3 regions of the Halomonas sp. CSM-2 genome follow, and region 2 is predicted to be linked to each of the others. Evidence: predicted binding sites of a transcription regulator. Region 2 holds the regulator's gene; each other region holds the start of a gene.
What was found. Region 2 encodes sigma-54, which starts transcription at its own class of promoters, with help from an activator protein. Its sites were predicted from a motif close to TGGCACNNNNNTTGCTNT; they were not measured.
Positions count from the first base shown of each region.

Region 1: the regulator sigma-54 is predicted to act here: its motif matches at 4,503-4,520, upstream of B7L15_RS04295 (sugar phosphorylase).
Region 3: the regulator sigma-54 is predicted to act here: its motif matches at 3,560-3,577, upstream of speB (agmatinase).

Region 1 is NZ_NBYR01000004.1:102,135-108,790, reverse strand. Features, by position in the region: gene thiL (thiamine-phosphate kinase) at 1-492, opposite strand, end outside; gene nusB (transcription antitermination factor NusB) at 552-1,055, opposite strand; gene ribH (6,7-dimethyl-8-ribityllumazine synthase) at 1,048-1,539, opposite strand; gene ribBA (bifunctional 3,4-dihydroxy-2-butanone-4-phosphate synthase/GTP cyclohydrolase II) at 1,569-2,726, opposite strand; gene ribD (bifunctional diaminohydroxyphosphoribosylaminopyrimidine deaminase/5-amino-6-(5-phosphoribosylamino)uracil reductase RibD) at 2,769-3,929, opposite strand; gene nrdR (transcriptional regulator NrdR) at 3,932-4,408, opposite strand; gene B7L15_RS04295 (sugar phosphorylase) at 4,553-6,316, shown strand; gene dsbG (thiol:disulfide interchange protein DsbG) at 6,489-6,656, shown strand, end outside.
Region 2 is NZ_NBYR01000005.1:92,336-98,991, reverse strand. Features, by position in the region: gene B7L15_RS05415 (KpsF/GutQ family sugar-phosphate isomerase) at 1-598, shown strand, start outside; gene B7L15_RS05410 (KdsC family phosphatase) at 620-1,156, shown strand; gene lptC (LPS export ABC transporter periplasmic protein LptC) at 1,163-1,741, shown strand; gene lptA (lipopolysaccharide transport periplasmic protein LptA) at 1,745-2,239, shown strand; gene lptB (LPS export ABC transporter ATP-binding protein) at 2,250-2,999, shown strand; gene B7L15_RS05390 (RNA polymerase factor sigma-54) at 3,104-4,525, shown strand; gene hpf (ribosome hibernation-promoting factor, HPF/YfiA family) at 4,612-4,920, shown strand; gene B7L15_RS05380 (PTS sugar transporter subunit IIA) at 4,925-5,398, shown strand; gene rapZ (RNase adapter RapZ) at 5,475-6,356, shown strand; gene B7L15_RS05370 (HPr family phosphocarrier protein) at 6,413-6,656, shown strand, end outside.
Region 3 is NZ_NBYR01000020.1:51,420-58,075, reverse strand. Features, by position in the region: gene B7L15_RS16290 (type I restriction endonuclease subunit R) at 1-1,181, shown strand, start outside; gene B7L15_RS16285 (M48 family metallopeptidase) at 1,178-1,894, shown strand; gene B7L15_RS16280 (sigma-54 interaction domain-containing protein) at 2,004-3,428, opposite strand; gene speB (agmatinase) at 3,633-4,583, shown strand; gene B7L15_RS16270 (YjiH family protein) at 4,716-6,095, shown strand; gene B7L15_RS16265 (5-guanidino-2-oxopentanoate decarboxylase) at 6,106-6,656, shown strand, end outside.

The DNA.
Region 1 (6,656 bases), on a different contig from region 2:
GGCAATCACGTCGCCAGGCCGGGCGCCGCTTCGTGTCAGCGCTGTGGCATTGGGCACGTCACCCATGACAGTCACGGCGATGGAAAGCAGGCCGGACGTGATGTCGCCACCCACCAGCGTTGTTGCGTGCCGGTCAGCCAGTGCGGCAAACCCCCGCGCATAGCCCGAGAGCCAGGCATCAGCAGCGTTATCATCGGCAAATTGCGCCTGATCAATGGTCAGCGCCATCACGCACCAACGTGACGTCGCCCCCATGGCGGCCAGGTCACTCAGCGCCACAGCCAGCGCACGGTGTCCAATGGCTTCAGCGGGTGCTTCGCCGGGGAAGTGAACATCTACCACCGAGGTATCCACACTCACCACTAGCTGGCGGCCCGGCTGTGGCGTCAGTACGGCAGCATCATCACCGACCCCCAGCGCCACGCTCCGAGAGCTCGCATCGCGACACGGCGACGTAAAATAACGTCGAATCAGATCAAATTCGGCAAGCACAAAGGCCCCTTGAACGCAACGTCAGCAAGAACGCGCAGTCACCCGGTCCATGGGGCCGGTTAGCGGCGACGCGCACTGACTTCGGCACTCCGCAAGCGAATGGCTAACTTGTCGAGAATGCCGTTCACGTATTTATGGCCGTCAGTGGCACCAAACGACTTGGCCAGCTCAACGCCTTCGTTAATGACCACACGATAAGGCACTTCCATACGCCGCGACAGCTCGTAGGCTCCAAGGCGAAGAATGGCCAGCTCGACGGCATCCAGGTCTTCCAGACGACGGTCAAGCAACGGTGCTATATCCCGGTCCAGCTCCGCACTGAAACGCGACGTATTGATCAGCAGCTCATGAAACAGCGCCTTGTCAGCAATCTCCATCACCTTGGCCCAATTCTCATGATCTTCCATGTCGGCATCAGGTAGATGGCTGCGGAATTCGGCCTCAATGGTGTTGATCGGCTTACCCGTCATGTGCCACTGATAGAGCCCTTGCACCGCCAGCTCACGCGCCGCTTGCCGGCCCTGCTGGGCAGCCGAAGGCTTGCGCTCACGACGTTCACTCATGAGTATCACCCGACGCAATAGCGCGCAGCAACGAAACCATTTCCATGGCCGCCATGGCCGCTTCAGTACCCTTGTTACCCGCTTTGGTGCCGGCACGCTCAATGGCCTGCTCGATCGACTCGACGGTCAGCACGCCGTTGGCGATGGGCGTATCGAACTCGAGCTGTAGTTGGTTGAGGGCGGTATTGCAGCCACCCGCCACATATTCAAAATGCGGCGTTCCACCGCGGATCACCGCCCCCAGGGCGATGACCGCGTCAGGCTTCACCACCTTGAGGACACGCTTGACGGCCAGCGGCAGCTCCCAGGCACCGGGGACGTGCACAATGTCGATGTGCTCCATATCAACGCCATGACGAACCAGGCTATCGACGGCGCCCTCCACCAGACTGTCTACGACATGGTGATTGAACCGGCCAACCACGATGACGTAACGGCCATCGACGTCGACAAAGGTACCTTCAACTTGAGAAAGGGATTGCATCAATTTATTCCTGCTAAAGTGTATAACGGCTAAGCGGTGGACTCATCGGACGTATCGTTCGGCCCCAGCCGCTCGACGACTTCCAGGTCAAAGCCGGAAAGTGCCGAGAATTTCCAGGGCGAACTGAGCAAACGCATTTTACCCACGCCAAGATGGCGAAGTATTTGCGAGCCGGTACCGATAGTTAAGTAATTTCCCGCGCCGTCAGAATCGCTGGTGCGCGGTTGGCGCACGCGCTCTAAAAAGACATCCAACTGGTCTTTGAGGTCTTGATGCGGGCGCCCGTCATCGATCAGCACCAACACGCCCGCAGGAGCCTCGGATATTTCGACAAGCGCTCGTTGGGCATCCCATCGACATTGCTCGTCTTTGGTCAACCCCAGCACATCACGCAAGGTGTCGGCCAGATGGACCCGCACCGTCGTGGGCTGCTCAGGCGCTGGCTGGCCCTTGACCAGGGCTAAGTGATGCGCGCCCTGAATGCGGTCGCGAAACACATGCAGCGTCATCTCGCCCTGGGTGGTAGTAATCGGCGAGGCTTCGAGATGATCCACCGTCTGCTCATTGACGATGCGGTAGTGAATCAAATCGGCAATGGTGCCCATCTTGATGCCGTGCTCTTCAGCGAAAGCTTCAAGCTCAGGACGGCGCGCCATGCTGCCGTCATCGTTCATGACCTCACAAATCACGCCGCTCGGGTCACAACCTGCCAGGGCTGCCAGGTCACAGGCGGCCTCGGTATGACCGGCACGACGCAGAACGCCACCGGGCTCGGCCATCAGCGGGAAGATGTGTCCCGGCTGGACGATATCGGTGGGTTTGGCATGCGGGGCAACGGCGGCCTGGACGGTCCGCGCCCGGTCGGCGGCGGAGATCCCCGTGGTCACGCCTTCGGTCGCTTCGATCGACAGGGTGAACTTGGTGCCAAACCCGGAGCCGTTGTCGCGTACCATCAGCGGCAGATTCAGCTGTTCGCAGCGCGCCCGTGTCATCGGCAAACAGATCAGGCCGCGGGCAAAGCGTGCCATGAAGTTGATATGCTCCGCCTGGACTTTTTCAGCGGCCATGATGATATCGCCTTCATTTTCGCGATCCTCGTCGTCCATGAGAATCACCATTTTGCCCTGGCGAATATCATCGACCAGTTCAGCAATGGGGGCTAGTGTCCCAGAGGAAGCGTGCGCCATGGAATCTCCAGTAAAGTTGTCGCAAGGGTGCGATTTCGCGCGTCAGGGTACCTTGGTATCGTCGCTCGTGCCAGTCACCACTGGCGAGGCGATAATTCGCCAATCCTGGCCAACGGCCCGCATATCGTGAATAGTGAGGAGCTGCTGGTCGGCCATCTGGACAAGCCCCGGGAGTGCAAACAGCGGCCTGGCGTCTCCGCCCAACAGCGTCGGCGCGACAAATAGCTGCATTTCATCGATCAACCCCGCGTTTAGCATGGCGCCGGCGAGCGTGGCGCCGGTTTCAACCAGCAGCTCATTAACCTCTTCGTTTGCCGCCAGCCACTCAAGCAGAGCCGACAGATCAACACGACCCTGGGCATCGGCGGCTAACACCTGCACCTCAGCCCCAGCGTCTATCAGTCGCCCGCGCTTCTCAGTATCCCTGGACGTGGTAACAATCAGCGTACGCCCGGGCGCTCGCAAACAGGCGGCTGCCAACGGCAATCGCAGTTGGCTATCGACAATTACCCTCAGCGGCTGGCGCCTGGCGATGTCAGCGGCATCATCCAAGCCGAGTTGCTCGGCACGAACCGTCAGGCGTGAATCATCCATGATGACGGTCTCCACACCACTCAATATCGCACTTGAACGGGCACGTAATCGTTGAACCTGCGCGCGCGCCTCAGGGCCAGTAATCCACTGGGATTCACCCGACCCCATGGCGGTGCGACCATCGAGGCTCATCGCCATCTTCATGCGCACAAAGGGACGTTTGCTCGCCATACGGGCGATAAAGCCAGGATTGAGCGCGCGGGCGTCTGCCTCCAGCAACCCGACTGACACCTCGATCCCCGCATCTTCCAAAAGGCGAATGCCCCGGCCACTGACCTGAGGATTGGGGTCTACCATGGCCACCACTACGCGCGCCACCCGAGCGTCTTGCAACGCCACGGCGCAGGGGCCAGTGCGGCCAATATGTGAACACGGCTCTAACGTGACATAGGCGGTCGCGCCACGAGCGTTCTCGCCCGCCGCAACCAATGCATTGACCTCCGCATGCGGCTCACCCGCGTAGCGGTGATAGCCCTCGCCCACAACCTTACCATCGCGGACAAGTAAGCAGCCCACACGAGGGTTGGGGTCGGTGGTGTACAGACCGTATGCCGCTAGCGCCAGCGCGCGGGCCATGTAACGATGGTCATCGGTACTGAACAAGGCCACGCTCACGTTGAGGGCCTGCCGTCAGCAGGTTCCTGGGACAAGCGATCAATTTCAGCCCGGAATTCGTCCAGATCCTGAAACTTGCGATACACGGATGCAAAGCGAATGTAGGCCACCTGATCGAGGGTGTTCAAGGCCTGCATGACCGACTCACCAATATCGCGGGCGTCAATTTCCCGGTCTCCCCGCGCGCGAAGCGTCTGGCGTATCCGCTCGACGGACGCCTCAATGGCTTCTGCGCTGACCGGCCGCTTTTCGAGCGCCCGCAGCATACCGGCACGCAGCTTGGTTTCGTTGAAGCTTTCGCGCGAACCGTCTGACTTGACCACACGGGGCATGACCAGCTCGGCGGTTTCATAAGTGGTAAAACGCTCCTGGCAACTTGCACATTGGCGACGGCGACGCACCTGGTCACCGTCGGCTACCAGCCGCGAATCGGTCACGCGAGTATCGTTAGCACCACAAAAAGGGCAATGCATGGCGTTCAACCTGTTGTCGGCCCGTGCGAAAGCGCTGCACGAGAAAGCAAAATACGACCTGTTAATGCGCTATTAACCGCCTATTGTAACGTTTTGGCACACAAGCTGCACCGTTTGTGGAAGCCTGTTTACTGGGACCCCCTTATGACCGCCTTCGACGACACTGTGCACGTTTATCTGGATCACCTTTACGGGCCCCGCGCCACGGAGGTTCAGCGCCGCCTTAATCAACGCCTGGCGCATTTTTGCCCAGCGTCGGAGCCGCAACTTTCCATCGAGCAGCAGGGTCAGCGTGCACCATCGTGGAGCGAGAAAGACCAGTGGCTGATCACCTATGGTGACTCTATCGTTGATGACCCAGCGCCCCCGCTGGCAGTGCTCGACGACTTTTTGCAAGCGCGTCTCGGTGAACGTATCAGCGGCGTCCACGTACTGCCGTTTTTCCCGTGGAGCAGCGACGACGGCTTTTCAGTAATCCACTACCGGGAAGTAAACCCCGACCTGGGCGACTGGCAGCATATTCAGACCCTTGCCCGCCACTACGACCTGATGGCGGACCTGGTGCTCAACCATGTGTCCCGGGAGTCGTTATGGTTTGTCGACTACCTTAGCGGTAGCCTACCGGGGCGCGATTATTTTATCGAAGTCGACCCCGACACCGATGTGTCTGCAGTGGTTCGGCCACGTAGCAGCCCGCTGTTGGTGCCGATATCCACCCGCCGGGGAACACGTTACCTATGGGCGACGTTTTCCGAAGACCAGCTCGACCTGAACTTCGAAAACCCCGATGTGCTGCTGGAATTTGTCGGCATCCTGCTGTTTTACCTCGAGCAGGGCACCCGCATCGTGCGCCTGGACGCCGTCGCCTTTCTATGGAAGCGGCTGGGAACCAACTGCATTCACTTGCCGGAAACCCACACCGTCGTGCGATTGCTGCGCGCCATTGTGGACCACCTTGCCCCCGGCACGCTGCTGATCACCGAAACCAACGTACCGCACCACGAAAACATCAGTTACTTCGGTCTTGACCGCCTCGCCGACGGCCCGCCCGACGAAGCCCACATGATCTACCAATTCACCTTGCCGCCGCTGCTGTTGCACACCCTGACACGGGGCGAAACGCATACCCTGCAAGGCTGGCTGGCCAGCCTGCCACCGCTACCCGACCACTGCACCTATCTCAATTTTACCGCCAGCCACGATGGCATTGGCGTACGCCCACTGGAAGGCCTGTTACCCGATCACGAACGCGATGCGCTGCTCGAACTGATGCACCGATTTGGCGGCTTTGTCAGCATGCGCAGCAACCCCGATGGCAGCGATACCCCCTATGAAATCAACATCACCTGGTTTGAAGCCATGCAAGGCACGCGCAAAGGCCCCGATCCGTGGCAAATTGCACGTTTCTTGTGCAGCCAGGCGATCATGCTCAGCCTTCAAGGCATTCCGGCCCTGTATATCCATACCCTGACCGGCACCCTCAACGACGTGGAAGGCGTTGAGCGCAGCGGTCGCTTACGCTCTATCAATCGCCGCCGCTGGCAGCGCCGCGAACTCGATTTACTCCTCGACAGCACCGCCACACCCACCCATGACGTTTTCAATGCGCTGAGTCGATTGCTGGACTGCCGACGCCGGGAGCCCTGTTTCCATCCCAATGCCGCACAGCGCGTACTGACTTCGTACCCATCATTGCTGGCCATCGAACGTGGTCCGCTGGCCAACGGTCGCCGCCTGTTGGCGCTATACAATGTCACCGAGGTGCCCCTATCATTTGATCAGCTCGGTGATGACGTCCAGCACGCGTTATCGTCAGTCCCATGGCAAGACCTCAACGCCCGATCCTCTGGTCAAGCCACCGACCCTTTGCCTCCCTATGCCGTGCGCTGGCTGGTTCATGGCCCTTGATATTCCTGGCATCGATTTATTAGCGGAAAAAGATGCCGATTCAGGCCCTGCGCGTTAGGCTATCTCCTCGATTCTGCAACGATTGAGGAACGCTATGCGCGATGGGTTCACCCTGCACCGCTTATTCCAACCCCGGCCAGCATCACGCCGTTCGCCCCTATTCGGCAGCGCGATGCTCGGCATGCTCATGATGCCGACAGCCCAAGCGGACTCTCTCCCCGCCCCTGTACAGGCACTGGCGGATCAAGGACTGGAGATTCACGGCGAATTTGACGCCCCTGGCGGCATGCGTGGCTTTGGCGCCAGCCGTCAGGGCCAGGAGGTGACCATCTACCTCACC
Region 2 (6,656 bases):
ACGCCCGACCTCTACACTTGCCCAGCATGCGGATGCTCATTTGAACAGCAGTGTCGATCGGGAAGCCTGCCCACTGGATCTAGCGCCGACAAGTTCTACCACAGCGGCATTAGCCCTGGGCGACGCTCTCGCTGTTGCCCTACTTGAAGCACGCGGCTTTACCGCAGAAGATTTTGCCCTGTCGCATCCTGGCGGCAGCCTGGGCCGCCGCCTCCTGCTTCGCGTTCGTGATCTTATGCATCAAGGCGAACGTTTACCTCAGGTCGCCCTGGGCAGCCCCCTGCGCGATGCGTTACTGGAAATCACCCGACAAGGGCTGGGATTCACCTGCGTGGTAGACCCCGACGGCCTGTTAGTCGGCGTATATACGGATGGCGATCTGCGCCGCACCCTGGATAACTTTCACGACCTGCGTGACGTACAGGTAGATGACGTCATGACCCGGCCTGGCAAGCGTATATCTCCCGACCTTCTCGCGGCGGAAGCCGTTCGTATAATGGAAGACAACCGCATTACCGCGCTGGCCGTAGTGGACGAACACCAGCGCCCGATAGGCGCGCTGCATATGCATGACCTGCTTGCCAGCGGCGTTATTTAACCTAAATCGACCGGAGTCCTAATGACCCTTTCTGCTGACCTACTCGACCGACTACGTCGCATTCGCTTATTTGCCCTTGATGTCGATGGTGTGCTTACCGATGGTCGCCTCTACTTTCAAGCCGACGGTGTCGAAATAAAAGCCTTCCACACCCAGGACGGCCATGGACTCAAGTTATTGAAACGTGCGGGCATCTCAGTAGCCTTGATCACCGGCCGCGACTCCCCCATGGTCAGCCAACGTGCCGCCGCTCTGGGCATCCCCCACGTCTATCAAGGCTGCGAAGATAAACTGGCCGTCCTCCGCGGCCTGTGCCAACGCCTGGAGCTTGACTTGTCTCAGGTTGCTTATTGCGGTGACGACCTTCCCGACCTGGCCAGCATCAAGCGTTCGGGGGTTGGCATCACGGTACCCAACGCCCCTGACTACATGCACACCCACGCTGACTGGGTCACCGAACGCCTGGGGGGACACGGCGCTGTCCGCGAAGTCTGCGATACATTACTCGATGCTCAGGGCCACTGGGGTGCCGTCGTCGATACTTATCTACACGGCTGAGGCACTATGCTGAAGACACTGCGCACGCGCCTGGGACTGGCCCTGATAGTGCTGGCTCTGGGTGGCTTTCTGGTATGGCTGGACCCAGGTGGCCCACAGACTGTCCCGACAGACCCGGAAGCCCGAGCCGAGGAGCCAGGTCATGTCCTTCACAATGCCGAGCTTACACTGTTTGATGAACAGGGGAATATTCAGCAGGGGTTAACCACGCCTCGTCTGGTACATACCCCCCAATCCGCCTCAACACTCGCCGAAACGCCGCACGCCACGCTTTATGACAGCGAGCGACGTATCTGGAACGCCACGTCAGAGATAGGTACGCTGAATACCCGTTCCCAGGAGCTGACGCTTTCGGGCAATGCAAGATTGATCGCCCCTGATGAAGGCTGGCAGCTCGACACGGACGTTCTGCACTATGAGGGGAAAACCGCCCATGCGTGGAGTAATACTCATGTGCTGCTCCAGCAACCGCCCCAGCGCATGACAGCACAGCGAATGGATGCATGGCTCAACGAGGAGGAGGTGCGCCTCGAAGGTAACGTTCAAGGCCACCACCCTCCGGAGACGCAACCCGGACAGGAATGAAACATGAAAGCGTTTATCTACACGGCGATGGCTGCTGCCTGCCTAGTGCCTTTTTACGCAACCGCAGATAATCACCAGCAACCGGTTGAAGTCGTCGCCGACCAGCTCGACCTGGATCAGCGCGCCGGTACAGCGGTCTACACCGGCAACGTCGAAGTTCGCCAAGGCAACATGCTGATAAGAGGCGACGAAGTGGAAATCCAGCGAAATGAGGAAGGCGAGCTCTCGCGGGCCACGGCGCTGGGCGAACGGGCCTATTTGCGGCGGCAGCCCGAAGACCAGGATGGCCCGATGGAAGGCTGGGGTCGAAGGGTGATTTACCATGTCGCCGAGCGACGCGTCGAGTTGATTGACCAGGCGGAAATCATCCAGCAAGGCGACCGCTTCACCGGGGGGCGGCTGGAATACTTTATCGACCGCGAGTTCGTCAAGGCGCGCTCCGACGTCGACAATCAAGAGTCGCAGCGCATCCGCATGACGCTGCAACCCGAGGGATAAGGAGAGCCTGATGGCAGTTGCCGACAACAGCGCAACACGAACGCTATACGCCCGCCATTTGGCGAAAAGCTACAAGCGCCGACGCGTCGTAAAAGACATCAACCTGGATATCTCACAAGGCAGCATCGTCGGTTTGCTCGGCCCCAACGGCGCCGGTAAAACCACTTCATTCTACATGATTGTCGGCCTGGTCAAGGCAGATGCAGGCAGCGTCGGGATTGATAGCCTGGACCTTTCCCGAGCACCCATGCACGAGCGTGCCAAGGCAGGCATTGGCTATTTGCCCCAGGAGGCGTCGATCTTTCGCAAACTCTCCGTCGCCGACAACATCATGGCCATTTTACAAACCCGTCACGACCTGGATCGAGCCGGACGCGAAGCACGCCTGGAAACACTCCTGGAAGAGTTCCATATTACCCACATCCGCGACAATATGGGCATGAGCCTTTCCGGAGGCGAACGGCGCCGCGTCGAGATCGCCCGGTCCCTCGCGACAGAGCCTGCGTTCATCCTGCTTGATGAGCCTTTCGCAGGTGTAGACCCCATCTCCGTGGGCGATATCAAGTCGATCATCCGCGCCTTGAAGGAGCGAGGTATTGGCGTATTGATTACCGATCATAACGTGCGTGAAACGCTGGATATTTGCGATGTGGCGTATATCGTCGGCGACGGGCATATTATCGCCAGCGGTTCGCCGGCCGCCATTCTTGACAACCAGGAGGTGCGTGACGTTTACCTAGGTGCTGATTTCCGTCTCTAAAGCCAGCAGTGGCATATTTATTGCCGATGGCATACTTATTGCACTTGCACCCAAACACAACTCGCACTAGGGTGGATGCTTTCCGATAAACGAGTGGTTCTCAGATGGTCATGAAAGCTTCTCTTCAACTGCGGATCGGCACTCAGCTCACCATGACACCCCAGCTGCAGCAGGCAATTGCCCTGCTACAGCTATCAACGCTCGATTTACGCCAGGAAATCCAGCAAGCGCTTGACGCCAACCCCATGCTCGAGCAGGAAGATGAGTTCAGCGAAAGCGAGCAAGCTGACAGCGAGCCGGAAGCAAGCGAGTGGGCAGATAGCATTCCCAAGGAGCTATCCGTCGATAGCGACTGGTCAGATACCTATCAGGATACGATGGGCAGTGGCAGCACAAGTAGCGAGGGACCTGACTTCGAGCGCCAGGCCACCGGGCAAACGCTGCATGGCCACCTCCTCTGGCAACTCGCCATGACCGATTTGAGCCAACGTGAACAGTTGGTGGCCGAGAGCCTGATTGACGCACTGGATGCTAACGGTTATCTCACCCAGCCCCTTGCCGATATCCGCGAAGGACTGCGAGACCAGGGCGTGGAAGGCCTCAGCCAGCGCGAGGTTGAAACTATTCTACTGCGACTGCAACAGTTCGAGCCCACCGGCATCTTCGCCCGCGATCTTCGCGAATGCCTGATGCTTCAGCTCGCCGCACTACCCGGTGACACACCGCTGCTGATTCCTGCGCGGCGTCTGGTTCGCCAGTTCCTTGAAGCGCTGGGTAAAAATGATCAGCGCCTCCTCAAGCGAAGACTCGGCCTGGACGATGTGCAACTCGATGACGTCATCCAACTGATCAGAAGCCTGGACCCGCGCCCCGGCAGCGTTTACAGCGCCACTGACGATAGCTACGTGATTCCCGACCTGGTAGTTCGCCACGATAACGAAGGCTGGCACCTCGAACTCAACCCAGAGGCCTTACCCAAGCTCAGGATTCAACCCGACTACGCTAGCCTGATCAAGCGCGCCGACAAGAGTCATGATAACCAGTTCCTCAAGGATCACTTGCAGGAAGCCCGCTGGCTGATCAAAAGCCTCTCCAGCCGCAACGACACCCTGTTACGCGTCGGCCGCGAAATCATCACTCGCCAGATCGGCTTTCTCGAACACGGCGAAGAGGCCATGAAACCGCTTATCCTGGCCGATATTGCCGATGCGGTAGAGATGCATGAGTCGACCATCTCTCGCGTCACCACCCAGAAGTTCATCCATACACCGCGGGGCATTTTCGAGCTTAAATACTTCTTTTCCAGCCAGATCAGTGGCCAGGACGGCGACAGCCACTCCAGCACGGCCATTCGCGCTCGTCTCAAAAAACTGATTCAGGAAGAACCCCCCGGCAAACCTTTGTCAGATAGCCGTCTTGTCATCCTGCTGGAGGAAGCCGGCATCCACGTGGCACGTCGCACGGTTGCCAAATACCGCGAAGGCATGGGCATCCCTTCGTCCAGCGAACGGCGTCGCTTACGTTAAGCAAACGGAAACTCAACACAAGGGCTTTGCTTAACGCCAAAAAGGGTTACAATCGAAGGACAGTCCGACGGATAAGGAGTACGTCAATGCAAGTCAATATCACCGGTCATCATGTAGATCTGACTGACGCCTTGCGTGACTATGTCAACGAAAAGCTGGAACGCGTTGAGCGCCATTACGACAACATCACCACCGTGCAGGTAACGCTCTCGGTCGAAAAAGAGCGTCAACAGGCCGCCTGCACACTCCACGCTGCTGGGGCTGACTTGCATGCTGAGGCCCTCGATAATGACATGTACGCCGCCATCGACGCCCTGGCGGACAAGATTGATCGACAGCTCGTTAAGCATAAGGAAAAAGCACAAGCCCGCGCCCAGGGCGCAGGTGTGCGTTAATTCAATGACGTTGGCCACAATCCTCCCCCCGGAACGCGTTCTCTACGATGTGCCCGGGGGCAGCAAAAAAAGGGTGCTGGAGTTTTTCAGCACCTTTATCGCACAAAACATTCCCAGCCTCGACAGCCAGGAAGTGTTCAGCCGTTTGATTGGTCGTGAACGCCTCGGCAGTACGGGGATTGGCAACGGCGTGGCGATTCCCCATGCTCGAAGCCCGCACTGTGATTCACCTATCGCCGGCTTTCTCAAACTCAATGAAGCGGTCGACTTTGACGCCATTGATGGCGACCCGGTTGACCTGGTGTTTGTTCTTCTCGTGCCTGAAGAAGCCGACGACACCCACCTCGCACTGCTGGGACAAGTTGCTTCCATCATGAATGATGCCGACACGCGCCAGCAGCTACGTAAGTCGGGTAGTCAACGTGAATTGCTGGACCTCATCTCCGCCAAGATACGCGACCAGGCGGCCAGCCTTTAATAGGTCGGCACGTAATGAACCGTCCTGACCAAGGGGCGTTTATCCAAGTCGCTTGACCGCAAGCAAGAGAGCCTTCATGCAACTCGTCATTATTAGTGGCCGATCGGGGTCAGGCAAATCGATAGCCTTACAGGCACTGGAAGATCTGGGTTATTACGCCATTGATAACCTGCCCGCCATGCTATTGGACTCGCTGGTGGATGAGTTGCGTGATCAGGGTGATCGCTCCCACTTGGCTGTCAGCATTGATGCACGCAATCTGCCAGGCGCACTTGCCAAACTTCCAGAACTGCTCAAAGAGCTTCGACAGCGGACCATCAAGTGCCAGATCGTGTATCTCACCACCGACGCACGTATTTTACTGGAGCGCTATTCAGCCACTCGCAGGCGGCATCCGCTCACGCGCAACAGCAGTCTCACGCTAGAAGAAGCCATCGACAAAGAAGAGCAAACGCTGCACGAGATACGCGATCTGGCCGATTTGACCATCGACACAACGCGGCTTTCAGTCCATGACCTTCGTCGGCGCATCACCGACCAAGTCGCCCATCAGCGGCGCGATGAGCTAACGCTGACCTTCGAGTCCTTCGGCTATAAGCGCGGCGTTCCGCTGGATGCCGATATTGTCTTTGATGTCCGTTGCCTGCCAAACCCCTACTGGGACCCTGTGCTACGAGGCTCCACTGGCCGCGATGCCGACATCATTGCGTTTTTATCCAGCTACCCACTGGTCGATGACATGACCAGCGATATTCAGGCATGGCTTGAACGCTGGCTGCCCGCCTACCAGCATAGCCAGCGCAGCTACATGACCATTGCGATCGGCTGTACCGGCGGTCAGCATCGCTCCGTGTATATGGCTGAACAACTGGCGCAACGCATCGCCAGCCAACAGGGCGAAGTAAAATTACGCCACCGCGAGCTAGGCTTGCAGTACACGGTTAACGCGCCGCTTTAAGTTCGAGCCACATTGACCCGCTATCACGAAGACCCTCATAGCCAAAAGGAACCAGGGTGCCAGAACGTAGACTTACCCTCACTAACCAACGCGGTCTTCACGCGCGGGCCGCCACGAAGCTTGTTCAGTGCAGTCAACAATTTGACGCCAACGTACGCATTTGCAAACAGCAACAGGAAGCCGATGCCGCCAATATCATGGCACTGCTGATGCTAGCGGCGCCCTGTGGCACGGAGCTATGCATCAAGGCAGAAGGCGATGACGCCGAACAGGCGCTGGATGCCATTCAATCGCTGTTCG
Region 3 (6,656 bases), on a different contig from region 2:
ATACCGTGCTCTATGTCTGCAAGTCGCTCAAGGAGCACAATCTTTTGCAAGCCATCGCGCGCGTGAACCGACTCTTCGAGGAGGGGGATACGGAGAAGCGGTTCGGCTTCGTCATCGACTATGAAGGCCTGCTCGGCGAGCTCGACAGCGCGCTGACCACCTACAACGCTTTCGAGGGCTATGAAGCGGCGGACCTCGCCGGGACGGTGCACGATGTCCGCGAGGAGATCCGCAAGCTGCCTCAGCGTCACGATCAGCTCTGGGATCTGTTCAAGCCGGTGCGCAACAAGCGCGACATGGAGCAGTTCGAGCGCCATCTCGCCGACGAAGCGCGCCGCCAGGATTTCTATGCGCGCCTTAGCGCCTTCAGCCGTTGCCTGCACATCGCGCTGTCGTCGGACAAGCTGCTCGACGTCTTCGACCAGGCCCGAGTCGACACGCTGAAGCGCGACTGGCAGCAGTTCTCAGAACTCAAGCGCTCGGTCCAGATCCGCTATCAGGAAACGGTCGATATCCGCGAGTTTGAGCCCAAGATCCAGAAGCTGCTCGACGACCATGTCGTGGCGATGCCCGCCGAGACGATCATCGATGTGGTCAACATCAACGATCCCGATGCGTTGAAGGCGGTGGTCGAGGAAACCGGCGTCTCGGAAGCCTCGAAGGCCGACCGCATCTCCAGTGCCACGCGGCGGGCGATCACCGAGAACATGGATGAGGACCCGACCTTTTACAAACGTTTCTCGGAGCTGCTCGAAGAGACGATCCGCGCCTATCGCGAGCAGCGTCTCTCAGAACGTGAGTACCTGCAGAGCGTGGTAAAGCTGGCAAGCCAAATAGCGCGCAAAGAGCGCGGCCATCATGTGCCGGAGCGCCTCAAAGGCGATGAGGATGGGCAGGCGTTCTTCGGTATCCTCGACGGCCAACTCCAGACCCGGGACGAGGCGACGGTGGCGGGCGACGAAGCGGCCATCATCTCTTTGGACATCATCGAGATCATCAAGTCACATCTGATCGTCGACCTGTGGTCGAACGAGATGGCGCAGAACGATCTACGCAACGCCATCGACGATTACTTCTTCGACGTCATCCGCGATCAGAAAGGCGTCGATCTGCCGGTCGAGGTGCTGGACGATCTGGAGCAGAAGATCATGAACCTCGCCCGAGCCAGGTTCACCGCATGATTCGGGAACGTCACTGCCTGCGTTATGGCGCCCAGGAGATTCACTACGAGGTCGTACGCCGACCCAGAAAGACGCTCGAAATCGCCGTCGAGCCGGACGCCTCGGTGATGATCGCAGCCCCCATAGAAACACCGTTGGCGGCCATCGAAGCCAGACTGCGCAAGCGCGCCGCCTGGGTGGTGCGGCAGCAGCGCTATTTTTCACAGTTCCTGCCGCGTACACCCGAGCGGCAGTATCTCGCCGGTGAAACGCACCTCTACCTCGGACGGCAGTATCGCCTGAAAGTGATCCCGCATACGCACAAGCGTGTGACGCTGATCCGGGGCTTCATCGTCGTGCAGACCCCTCGCCCCCACTGCCCCGAGACGACGCGTGAGCTGGTCGAGGCCTGGTATCGGGAACGGGCTCACGTCAAGTTCCCCGAGCGGCTCGAGCACTGCCTGGCTCGCTTCGCGGTGCCGCAGTCATTCCGTCCGATCGGGATCATCGTGCGGCGGATTCAGCAGCGTTGGGGGTCCATGTCTCCTGCCGGCCGCCTGCTGCTCAATCGCCGCCTGGTTCAGGCGCCGGTGGACGCCATTGACTATGTCATCACCCATGAACTCTGTCACCGCGCCGAACCCCATCATGGCCCGGCATTTTTCGCGCTGCTGGAACAGGTGATGCCGGACTGGGAGCGGCGCAAGCAGCGGTTGGAGCGGGCCATGGCTTGAGGATGATTAACTGATCCTGGGAAGCTTGCAGAGCTCCTGCCTTCTCGGTCAGGCTTGGGCGAGTCGATGGCCTGACAGTCTTTGCGTGTAATTATGCCTACTGCGTGTGTTATCTGGGCTGGCGCTGGGGAGCGTTAAGACTGTGCTGTCGAAGCCTACGCACCACGGTGGATTGACTGATACCCAGCCGTTTGGCGATGGCGTAGGTGCTGGTATGCGTCTGGCAAAGTCCTTCAAGAAGCTGACGCTCAAGACGCGCAAGGTAGGCAGACAGGGTTTCGTCGTCCCTAAGCGGGGCGCTTGTAAAAGCCGAAGGACGTGGCGGTTCTTGCTCGGTAGCGCGCTGGGGCCCTAGTGCGACACTATCGATCTGGTCAGTCGGACTTGAGAGCCAGGCCCTCTCCAGCCAGTTTTCCAGTTCGCGGACGTTGCCCGGCCACTCGCTGCCCATCAGCGTCGACCATACCTGATTGCCCAGGATTTTTTGCCGACCGTAGCGCTGGTTCAGCCGGTTCAGGCAGGCGTCGACAAGGTCGGGAATATCCTCGCGGCGGTCGCGAAGCGGCGGCAGGGTGACGGGAATCACGTTAAGGCGGTAGTAGAGATCCAGCCTGAAGTGCCCGGCTTCGACCTGCTTGGCCAGGTCCTGATTGGTGGCGACCACCAGGCGGAAATCGACCCGACGCGGTCGTGTATCGCCCAGGCGGGTCAGGCTGCCATCCTGAATCACCTTGAGCAGTTTGGTCTGCATCAAAAGCGGCAGCTCGCCGATCTCATCCAGAAATAGCGTGCCACCTTCGGCCTGCTCCAATAGTCCCGCTTTGCCCTGCCTGGCCGCCCCACTAAAGGCACCGGGCTGGTAGCCGAACATTTCTGACTCGAAAAGGTTCTCGGGGATGGCGGAACAGTTGACGTCGATAAAAGGGCCGTTACAGCGTTGGCTCCAGCGGTGTAATTGCTTGGCGAAGGCGGTTTTCCCCACGCCGGACTCGCCCAGCATGAGCACGTTGGCATCGGAGGGGGCCACGCGCTTGAGCAGCAGGGCAATTTCGCGCATGACATTGCTTCTGACCTGGAGGTCATCCAGGGCGTCATCCAGCGCCTGCTCTTCGGCATCGGGGGCGGCATGGCTGCGCTTCAGGTGTTCGCTGAAGCGTTTTTGCAGCAGAGCGTATTCATCTTGCAGCAACTGCAGGTCGGTCAAGTCCCGCGAGCGGCTGATGACGCGCTCAAGTTTGCCCTCCACAAAGACGGGGTAGGCTTCGGCAATGACTCGTCGGCCTGTCCCGGTGACCTGCATAAGCTGCGCAGGCCGACGCGTACGCATTACTTCAAGCGTAATCGACGGCTTAAGCACCCCCGCGGCCTGTAGCTGTTGAACGCTGCTGGCAAGCAGTTCCTCCCGTGATAACCCGTAAACCGCTTCAGCGCCCGGGCTGATATCCAGCACGCGGCCGTCGCCACCAACGATGAAGAAATGGTCGTTGGCTGTTTCCACGATGGTTTGCAGGACGCAGCTATCGATGTCGCTCACCGGGCGCTCCTTTGATGCGTTTCTGAATCGATAATGCATTCTTGAATCAATTGGCCCTATTTTCAATGCATTTTTGCATCAAAAGAGCTTTTTAACGACGCCCAATGGCGGTCTGTGCGCGAAATGGAAGTTGGCACGGTACCTGCAGTATTCAACAGTAGTCAGGCCGGATATGGCTCAATCAATAACAAGCTGGAGATGAGTATGTCGGACTTTAATCAGCCGATGGGCGGCAACAGCATGCCACGCTTTGCCGGCCCCGCGACCATGATGCGCCTGCCCACGCAGGAGACGGCTCAGGGGTTGGACGCCGCCTTTATCGGCATTCCCATGGATATTGGCACGTCAAACCGCCCGGGCACACGCCTTGGGCCGCGCCAGATCCGCGATGAGTCGCGCATGCTGCGCCCCTACAACATGGCGACCCGCGCGGCCCCCTTTGAAAGCCTGCAGGTGGCAGACATCGGCGACGTACCCATCAATACCTTTCACCTGCCGAAAAGCGTCGACATCATTACCGCGTTTTACGACGAGGTGCTCAAGCATGACTGCATTCCGCTGACCCTTGGCGGCGAACATACGCTGACACTGCCGATACTGCGCTCCATTGCCAAGAAACATGGCCCGGTGGGGCTGATCCACGTCGATGCCCACGCCGATGTGAATGAGCACATGTTTGGCGAGCCGATTGCCCATGGCACGCCGTTTCGCCGTGCCCAGGAAGAGGGGCTGCTGGCCGCCAACAAGGTCGTGCAGATAGGCCTGCGGGGGACGGGATACGCCGCGGAAGATTTCGACTGGTGTCGTGAGCAGGGCTTCCGCGTTGTGCCCGCCGAAGAGTGCTGGTACCGCTCGCTGGCGCCGTTGATGAAGGAAGTGCGCGAACAGATGGGCGATATCCCGGTATACATCAGCTTTGATATCGACTCCCTGGATCCGTCGGTTGCCCCTGGCACCGGCACGGTGGAAATGGGCGGCCTGACGTCTTCCCAGGGGCTCGAGATCGTCCGGGGCGCGTCAGGCTTGAACATTGTCGGCGGTGATCTGGTGGAAGTCTCTCCCCCCTATGACACAAGCGGCAACACGGCATTAATGGGGGCCACGCTGCTGTATGAAATGCTCTGCGTACTGCCGGGCGTGAAGACCGGCAGTTAATTCGATAATTGCGATAAAAAGCGCCGACTTAACAAGGCGTAGACGATAACGATGCAAGTTAAGAAGCGGTGTTGTCCGCCGCTTCAGAAATCGCCAGCTCACCTCCAATAAACCTTCAATACAGGTGAACCCATGTCCTCGCATGTGCAGTTAGACGAGCCAAGCGCCGATGAACCGATCCAGCGGCGCCATCTCATTAAATTCTTAATTCCCTCCCTGATTGGGGTGCTGTTGTTCTTGGTGCCCTTTCAGGTAGGCGACACCATTAACATCGGCATGGGCCTGATGGCCGATGGGTTGCAAACCCTGCTGGGAGCGGCGCTGCCTGCTATCGCCACGGTGGTATTGTGCTTCTCGGTCGTCGCCACGCTGTACGCCAAACTGGTGAACCCTTCCTGGGCGAAATCGGGCGTGCTGAACGAAATGTTTCACGTCGGGCCTGTATGGCTGGGTATGCGCATCCTGGGCGCGCTGTTTGCCTTGATGACGTTTTTTCAGTTAGGCCCCGAATTCGTCACCGCATCGTTTACCGGTGGCGTGATGCTTAACGATCTGGCGCCGGTGCTACTGACCTTCTTCTTCTTTGCTGCGCTGCTGCTGCCGTTTCTGGTCGAGTTCGGCTTCATGGAGTTTATCGGCAGCCTGGTGCGCAAGCCGTTTCGGGTGATTTTCAACCTGCCGGGCCGCAGTGCTATCGATGCCACCGCGTCGTGGATGGGGTCGGGTACCGTCGGCGTACTGATTACCACGCAACAGTATGAGCAGGGCTACTATAACGGCCGCGAAGCCTCGGTGATTGCCTCCAACTTTTCGGTGGTCTCGATTGCCTTTGCGCTGCTCGTGACCAGCTTTGTGGATATTAACCACCTGTTTGTGCAGTTTTATTTCACGGTGGTCGTGGCGGGGTTGATCGCCGCGGTGATCGTACCGCGTTTGCCGCCACTGTCGCGCAAAGCCAATGACTACTATGAGCCGGTAGGGTGCCAGATCAGCGAAAAACCCACCGCTAAAATAGGTCTGTTGCGTTACAGCTTGCTGCAAGCCACGCGTCGCGCCGCCGGTGCGCCGGGGCCAAGGGAGCTGGCAAAGCTGGCGCTGCTGAACGTCATGGATATTTTCCTCGCACTGCTGCCGCTGGTGTTTGCCATTGGCACGGTAGCGCTGATTCTCGCCGAATTTACCCCGCTGTTTACCTGGCTTTCCTATCCCATGGTCCCGGTGCTGGAGCTGCTGCGAATTCCCGAGGCAGAAGCGGCAGCGCCCGCGACGCTGGTGGGCTTTGCCGACATGTTTCTGCCGGCGGTACTGGCGACCAATATCGAAAGCGAGCTGACCCGCTTTGTGATTGCCTGCCTGTCGCTCACTCAGTTGATTTACATGTCGGAAATCGGCGCGCTGCTGCTCAAGTCGAAGATCCCGATCAAGCTCTGGGAACTGGTGGCGATCTTCCTGCTGCGGACCGCCATTACGCTGCCGATCATTGCCTTTATGGCCCATACGTTTTTCTTCTAAGGGGCCTGCAATGAACACTAGCGTAACGAGCAATCAATCCACCATGAGCTGTGCCGAGCTGCTGGTTCATTTGCTGCGCGATACCTACGGTGTCAGCACACTGTTCGGCATTCCAGGCGTGCATACCGTGGAGCTTTATCGCGGGCTGGAAGGCAGCGATGTGCAGCATGTCACTCCGCGCCATGAGCAGGGTGCGGGGTTTATGGCCGACGGCTATGCCCGAGCCAGCGGCAAGCCGGGCGTTTGCCTGATTATCACCGGGCCAGGAATGACCAATATGGCCACCGCCATGGGCCAGGCCCTGGCGGACTCCATTCCCATGCTGGTGATCTCCAGCGTCAATCGCCGCGATACGCTGGGTTTGGGCCAGGGGCGGCTCCACGAGCTGCCTAGCCAGCAGCAGATGATCAGTGGTGTGGCGCGATTCAGCCATACGCTGCTGGACGCCAACACGCTGCCCGAGGTGCTGGCCCGTGCCTTTGCGGTCTTTAATGGCGCACGCCCTGGCCCAGTGCATATCGAAATCCCCATCGACTTGTTTAATGCGCCGGTAAATGAACC